Linked DNA regions of Streptomyces venezuelae. The protein of the gene in region 2 binds, or shares a complex with, the protein of the main gene of each other region. Links are inferred from orthologs where the notes say so. Each region holds a gene or a part of one and is shown on either strand. Other genes may lie near its edges.

Region 1 (3,391 bases), 1.9 Mb from region 2 along the record:
ATCTGGGTGTTCACCATCCTGGTGGCGTTCTGCGGGCTGTCGGCTGACGGGTACTGACGGTGGAGCCTCGATCAGGCCCCGGTGCCGCCGCCGCCCGGCGCGTTGGACGCGGCCGAGATGATGTCGTCGATGAGGCCGTACTCCTTGGCCTCCTCGGCGGTGAACCAGCGGTCGCGGTCGCCGTCGCGGATGATGGCCTCGACGGACTGGCCCGAGTGGAACGCGGTGATCTCGGCCATCCGCTGCTTGGTGCGCAGCAGGTACTGGGCCTGGATCTTGATGTCGGAGGCGGTGCCGCCGATGCCGGCGGAGCCCTGGTGCATCAGGATGTCGGTGTTCGGCAGGGCGAAGCGCTTGCCCTTGGCGCCACCGGTGAGCAGGAACTGCCCCATCGAGGCGGCCATGCCCATGCCGATGGTGACGACGTCGTTCGGGATGAACTGCATGGTGTCGTAGACGGCCATGCCGGCCGTCACGGAGCCACCGGGGCTGTTGATGTAGAGGAAGATGTCCTTCTCCGGCTCGGCGGCCAGGAGCAGGAGCTGCGCGGTGATCTTGTTCGCGATGTCGTCGTCGACCTGCTGGCCGAGGAAGATGATGCGCTCGCCGAGCAGCCGGTTGTAGACATGGTCGCCGAGGCCGCCACCGATGGACGGCTCACCCGCGGCGTAAGGCTTCAGATTCGTCACGTATCCACCTGCTCGTCTCCGACGGCCATGTGCCGTCTCAGCGTCTCGTTCTGGGGTCCGTGCCGGCCTGAGCGGACGGGTCCGCCGGCGCCCGGGTACTCACGTGCCCTCGTATTCATGGACCCTAACGCGCAGGTAGGACAACGCCATCCCGCTTCCCGAACTGTTCGCTCGGAGCGCAAGCTCCCGGAGCCGTGCGGGACCCGTCCGGGGCCCGCGTCCGGCCCGGGCCGAGCGCATGCCGGAAGGGCCCGGACGCGACTGCGTCCGGGCCCTTCGGGGCACTGCTCAGCGGGCTTCGCCCGGGGTGTTACTTGGCCTCGTCGGCCTTGACCTCGTCGTCACCGTCGACGGCGGCCTCGACGGTCTCGGCGGCCTGCTCCTCGTCCTCGTCGGACAGGTCCACGACCTCACCGTTGGTGTCGACGACCTTGGCGGCCTCGACGACGACCGCGAGGGCCTTGCCGCGGGCGACCTCGCCGACCAGCATCGGAACCTGGCCACCCTCGACGACGGCCTGGGCGAACTGGTCGGGGGACATGCCGGAGGAGGCGGCGCGGCGCATGAGGTGCTCGGTGAGCTCCTCCTGGTTGACGCCCAGCTTCTCCTTGTTGACGAGCGCGTCGAGGACGAACTGGGTCTTGATGCCCTTGATCGCCTGCTCGGAGGTCTCGGCGTCGAACTCCTCGACCGTCTTGCCCTGGAACTCCAGGTACTTCTCGATGGTCAGACCCATCTGGCCGAGCTGGTGGTGCTCCAGGTTGTGCTTGCGGGTCTGGACCTCGTCCGCGAGGAGCTTCTCGGGGATCGGGACCTCGACGAGCTCCAGCAGCTTCTCCAGGACGCGCTCCTGGGCCTGCGTGGCCTGGTCGTACTGCTTCATGTTCTCGAGGCGCTTGCGGCTGTCGGCCTTGAGGTCCTCGATGGTGTCGAACTCGCTCGCCAGCTGCGCGAACTCGTCGTCCAGGGCCGGGAGCTCCTTGGCGGAGACCTTGGTGACCTTGACGGTGACCTCGGCGTCCTTGCCCTCGGCGGAGCCGCCCTTCAGCTGCGAGGTGAAGGTGGCCTCGCCACCGGCCTCCAGGCCGGTGACGGCCTCGTCGATGCCCTCGAGGAGCTCGCCCGAGCCGATGGTGTAGGAGACGTCGGAGGCGACGCCGTCGGGCAGCACCTCGCCGTCGACCTTGGCCTCCAGGTCGATGGTGACGACGTCACCCTCGGCGGCGGCGCGCTCGACGTCCGTGGTGGACGCGAAGCGGCCACGCAGCTGCTCGACGGACTTCTCGACGTCCTCGTCGGAGACCTCGATGGCGTCGACCTCGACCTCGATGCCGGAGAAGTCCGGGATCTCGATCTCGGGACGGACGTCGACCTCGGCGGTGAAGGCGAGGACCTCGCCGTCCTTCAGCTCGGTGATGTCCACGTCCGGCTGGCCCAGCGGGTTCAGGTCGGCCTCGTTGACGGCCTCGGTGTAGAACTTCGGGAGCGCGTCGTTGACGGCCTCCTCCAGCACCGCACCACGGCCGAAGCGCTGGTCGATGACGCGGGCCGGGATCTTGCCCTTGCGGAAGCCCTTCACCGTGACCTGCTGGTTGATCTTCTTGTACGCCGCGTCGAGGCTGTCCTTGAGCTCCTCGAAGGGCACCTCGACAGTGAGCCGAACCCGAGTCGGGTTCAGGGTCTCCACGGCGCTCTTCACGGTTCGGTCTCCTTGTGGCTGACTGCTGGGGATTCTGCCGTCGCGCTGTGATTCAGCGGTTCGGCGGACTTCGGCCCGGTACATCAGACACACGGGCACGCAGCTTGCATAGTAACCGCAAGCGGCAATCAGCCCACAACGCGATCTTGTGGAGACACTGCTGATGGTCGGGGTGGCCGGATTCGAACCGACGACCTTCCGCTCCCAAAGCGGACGCGCTACCAAGCTGCGCCACACCCCGTCGGTGCGACACGTAGGGTACATGCCTGGAGACACTCTGATGCGCGCGGTTTCCCGAGGCATTCCGGGCGGGCCTCCGCCACGACGCCGAATGTGGTGTGCGCTCACCGGGAACGACCCGCTAGGATGCTGTCCGTGCCAAGGTCCCCGGACCTGCGGCGCGTGCGTTGCGGGTGTAGCTCAATGGTAGAGCACTAGTCTTCCAAACTAGCTACGCGGGTTCGATTCCCGTCACCCGCTCTGAAGACGAAAGGGCCAGGTCAGAGGACATCTCCTCGACCTGGCCCTTCGCCGTTCCCGAGGTCCGGACCAGCCCCGCGGCGTGCCGGTGCCGGTACACGCCGCCAAGTCGGTTCCCGATCCATCCTGTTCGGCAGCGAACGGTGGGGGGAACATGGGCGGCGCGAAGACGGGGCGGCGCGGCGGCCGTGGGACCGCCCTGTTCTGCCTGGTGCCACCGGTCCGCGGCGCCCCGGGCCGACCGCCCGGGATCAGAGCTTGATGTTCGCGATCATCGTCGCGAGGGAGTTCAGGAAACGGTTCACGTCGTCCGCGATCGAGCTGGACGCGAGGAAGAAGCCGAAGAGCGCCGCGACGATGGCGGGGCCCGTCTTGATGTGGTTGCCACGGATCAGCACCACCAGGATGACCGCCAACAGAACCACCACTGACAGCGAAATGGCCACTACTGATCACACCTTCGGTCGTCCCCTGGTCGGCCCGGGGCGCACGGCCTGGCACACCCCCACATGCACCATCCTCC
Region 2 (3,371 bases):
GGTCTGCTTCTTGTGCGTGTAGTCGTGACGCTCGACGGCCTTGCGGATCGTCTCGCGGTACGCGACCTGCGGCTTGCCGACGTTGGCCTCGACCTTGAACTCGCGCTTCATACGGTCGACCAGCACCTCGAGGTGCAGCTCGCCCATACCGCCGAGGATGGTCTGGCCCGTCTCCTCGTCCGAGTGAACGTGGAAGGAGGGGTCCTCCTCCGCGAGACGCTGGATGGCGACACCCAGCTTCTCCTGGTCACCCTTGGACTTGGGCTCGATGGCGACCTGGATGACCGGCGCCGGGAAGTCCATGGACTCCAGGATCACCTGGTTCTTGTCGTCACACAGCGTCTCACCGGTGGTGGTCTGCTTCAGGCCCATGACGGCGACGATGTCACCGGCGCCCACCGCGTCGATCTCTTCACGCTTGTTGGCGTGCATGCGGTAGATCTTGCCGATGCGCTCCTTCTTGCCCTTGACGGAGTTCAGCACCGCAGTGCCGGCCTCCAGGCGGCCCGAGTAAACCCGGACGAAGGTGAGCTTGCCGAGGTGCGGGTCGCTCATGATCTTGAACGCGAGCGCGGCGAGGGGCTCCTCGTCGGACGGCTTGCGCTTCACGACGACCTCGGGGTCGCGGACGTCGTGGCCCTCGATGGCCTCGATGTCCAGCGGCGACGGCAGGTAGCGGACGACGGCGTCGAGCAGGGGCTGAACACCCTTGTTCTTGAACGCCGTGCCACAGAACACCGCGGTGATCGTGGGCTCGCCCTTGCCCTTGCCGGAGTTCAGGATGATCCGACGGACGGCGGCGTGCAGCTGCTCGACGGTGGGCTCGTTGCCCTCCAGGAACAGCTCCATGATCTCGTCGTCGTTCTCGGCGACGGTCTCGACCAGCTTGCCGCGCCACTCTTCAGCAGCCTCGGTGTGCGTGGCCGGGATGTCGACGATGTCGTACATCTCGCCCTTGGTCGCCTCGGCGGACCAGACGAACGCCTTCATCGTGACGAGGTCGACGACACCCTGGAAGTCGGCCTCGGCACCGATGGGGAGCTGCATGACGATCGGAACCGCACCGAGGCGGTCCTTGATCATCTCGACGCAGCGGTGGAACTCGGCGCCGGTGCGGTCGAGCTTGTTGACGAAGCAGATGCGCGGGACGCCGTAGCGGTCCGCCTGACGCCAAACGGTCTCGGACTGCGGCTCGACGCCGGCCACACCGTCGAAGACGGTGACGGCGCCGTCGAGGACGCGGAGCGAACGCTCCACCTCGACGGTGAAGTCGACGTGACCCGGGGTGTCGATGATGTTGATCGTGTGGTCAACGTCTTCGAGGGGCCAGTGGCAGGTCGTCGCGGCAGACGTGATGGTGATACCACGCTCCTGCTCCTGCTCCATCCAGTCCATCGTGGCAGCGCCGTCGTGGACCTCACCGATCTTGTACGACACACCGGTGTAGAACAGGATGCGCTCGGTGGTGGTCGTCTTGCCCGCGTCGATGTGGGCCATGATCCCGATGTTGCGGACCTTGGCCAGGTCAAGCGAAGTGGTAGCCATAAGGCTTCGGTCTTCTCTCGGTCTCGATGTGGGGTGGGACTACCAGCGGTAGTGCGCGAAGGCCTTGTTGGACTCGGCCATCTTGTGCGTGTCCTCGCGCTTCTTGACGGCAGCGCCAAGACCGTTGGAGGCGTCGAGCAGCTCGTTCATGAGGCGCTCGGTCATGGTCTTCTCACGACGGGCGCGGGAGTAACCCACGAGCCAGCGGAGGGCCAGGGTCGACTGGCGACCCGGCTTGACCTCGACGGGGACCTGGTAGGTCGCGCCACCGACACGGCGGGACTTGACCTCGAGGGACGGCTTGACGTTCTCCAGCGCGCGCTTCAGCGTGATGACCGGGTCGTTGCCGGTCTTCTCGCGGAGGCCTTCCATGGCGCCGTAGACGATGCGCTCGGCGGTGGAGCGCTTGCCGTTCAGGAGGATCTTGTTGATGAGCGACGTCACCAGAGGAGATGCGTAGACCGGGTCGATGATGACCGGGCGCTTCGGGGCGGGGCCCTTACGAGGCATTCTTACTTCTCCTTCTTGGCGCCGTAGCGGCTGCGGGCCTGCTTGCGGTTCTTGACAGCCTGGGTGTCAAGCGCACCGCGGATGATCTTGTAACGAACACCCGGCAGGTCCTTCACACGGCCACCACGCACGAGCACGATCGAGTGCTCCTGCAGGTTGTGTCCCTCACCCGGAATGTAAGCGGTGACCTCGATGCCGGAGGTCAGACGCACACGCGCGACCTTACGGAGCGCCGAGTTCGGCTTCTTCGGGGTGGTCGTGAACACACGCGTGCAGACGCCGCGACGCTGGGGCGAAGCCTCAAGCGCGGGGGTCTTTGTCTTCTCGACCTTGTCCTGCCGGCCCTTACGGACCAGCTGCTGGATCGTAGGCACTACTTCTCCGGTTTCTGTGTGCCGTGTAGTGAAACTAACCTGGAACTTTCCCCGACCCACGCGGTCGGGTGTGTCGAACACTGCACGCTTTCACCGAAGTGAGTCGGGCGCAGATTGCGGTGTGGTCGTCTCGGCCCTCCGCGGGGTCATGAGCACACGCGGAGGCCAGGGCACACCCCAGGCACAAGGTCAGAGCGTACCTACCTCACAGAGGTAGGTCAAAACAAATGCCCAGCACGAAAACCCGCCGCGCGCAAGCGGGCAGCGGGCCGATCGGCCCCCTGCCCCGCCCCGCGCCCTAAACTGAAGGCTTGACCGGGCGCGGCACGCCCTCAGTCGATCAGCAGGGAGCAGGACATTGGGGACCGTGGCACCCGAGCCGACCACAGTCGACGCCCGTCCCACCGCCCCGCACAGACCCGCCCCGCGCAGAGCCGCCATCCGCCGGATCACCCGCTTCCGCGGTCCCCTGCTGGCCTTCCTGATCACCTCGGGCGCCTTCTGCGCCGCCTGGGTGGCACGCGGCACCTACCCCTTCGGGAACACCGGCCGGGCCCTGAACGACCAGGCCAACCAGTACGTGCCCTTCCACCGCGCGCTGTGGGACCTGGCCCACGGACAGGCCGCCGGCGACGTCCTCTTCACCTGGCGCGGCGGCTTCGGACAGCAGTTCCTCGCCGACTACCACACCTACCTCGGCAACCCCTTCTCCTGGCTGGCCGTCCTCGTCCCCCGCGCCCACGTCGACCTCGCCGTCTTCGCGATCACCCCGATCACCATGGGCACCGCCGCCGCCGTGATGACGGTGTACCTCGGCAAGCTGCACCCCGGCCCGTGGTGGCAGCGGGGTGTGCTCGGTGCGGTGTACGGCCTGTGCGGCTGGGCGCTGAGCGACGCCTCGTACATCCCCATGTGGCTCTGGGGCCTGGTCGCGCTCCCACT

What was found. The genes of interacting proteins can lie anywhere in the genome.
Region 1: the proteins of rpsG (region 2) and tig are in contact, whole or in part, in a crystal structure (PDB 3GTY), measured with the Thermotoga maritima proteins. The link is inferred for Streptomyces venezuelae from one-to-one orthologs. Residues at the interface, in WP_004081843.1 of Thermotoga maritima: Lys34, Lys52, Lys55, Glu59, Arg62, Gln63, Glu66, Asn67, Lys69, Val71, Arg95, Ala109, Lys110, Lys111, Gly112, Arg113, Pro114, Glu117, Glu121, Ile124, Ala125, Tyr127, Asn128, Asn129, Thr130, Gly131, Lys135, Asp139, Arg142, Met143; in WP_004081061.1 of Thermotoga maritima: Glu122, Val124, Val129, Leu130, Tyr133, Glu188, Gly259, Ile262, Tyr263, Glu266, Ser270, Glu273, Gln274, Glu277, Arg308, Gln311, Ile312, Ser315, Tyr316, Glu325, Arg329, Arg336, Leu363, Phe366, Trp367, Arg373, Leu377, Arg381, Leu384, Glu387.

What each region holds. Positions count from the first base shown.
Region 1 is NZ_CP029189.1:2,563,754-2,567,144, forward strand. Bases 195-3,186 are described here. They hold tig (trigger factor), read right to left. Parts: upstream 2,389-3,186; coding sequence 1,000-2,388; downstream 195-999. Other genes in these bases: DEJ51_RS10990 (ATP-dependent Clp protease proteolytic subunit), read right to left, coding at 195-689; DEJ51_RS11010 (membrane protein), read right to left, coding at 3,120-3,186. Also shown: DEJ51_RS10985 (ATP-dependent Clp protease proteolytic subunit), read right to left, coding at 1-17; more of DEJ51_RS10990, read right to left, coding at 72-194; more of DEJ51_RS11010, read right to left, coding at 3,187-3,314. UniProt on the Bacillus subtilis protein: Involved in protein export. Acts as a chaperone by maintaining the newly synthesized protein in an open conformation. Functions as a peptidyl-prolyl cis-trans isomerase.
Region 2 is NZ_CP029189.1:4,444,040-4,447,410, reverse strand. The notes cover bases 321-3,292. They hold rpsG (30S ribosomal protein S7), read right to left. Parts: upstream 2,056-3,292; coding sequence 1,585-2,055; downstream 321-1,584. Other genes in these bases: DEJ51_RS19755 (YfhO family protein), read left to right, coding at 2,797-3,292; rpsL (30S ribosomal protein S12), read right to left, coding at 2,058-2,429; fusA (elongation factor G), read right to left, coding at 321-1,545. Outside these bases: more of fusA, read right to left, coding at 1-320; more of DEJ51_RS19755, read left to right, coding at 3,293-3,371.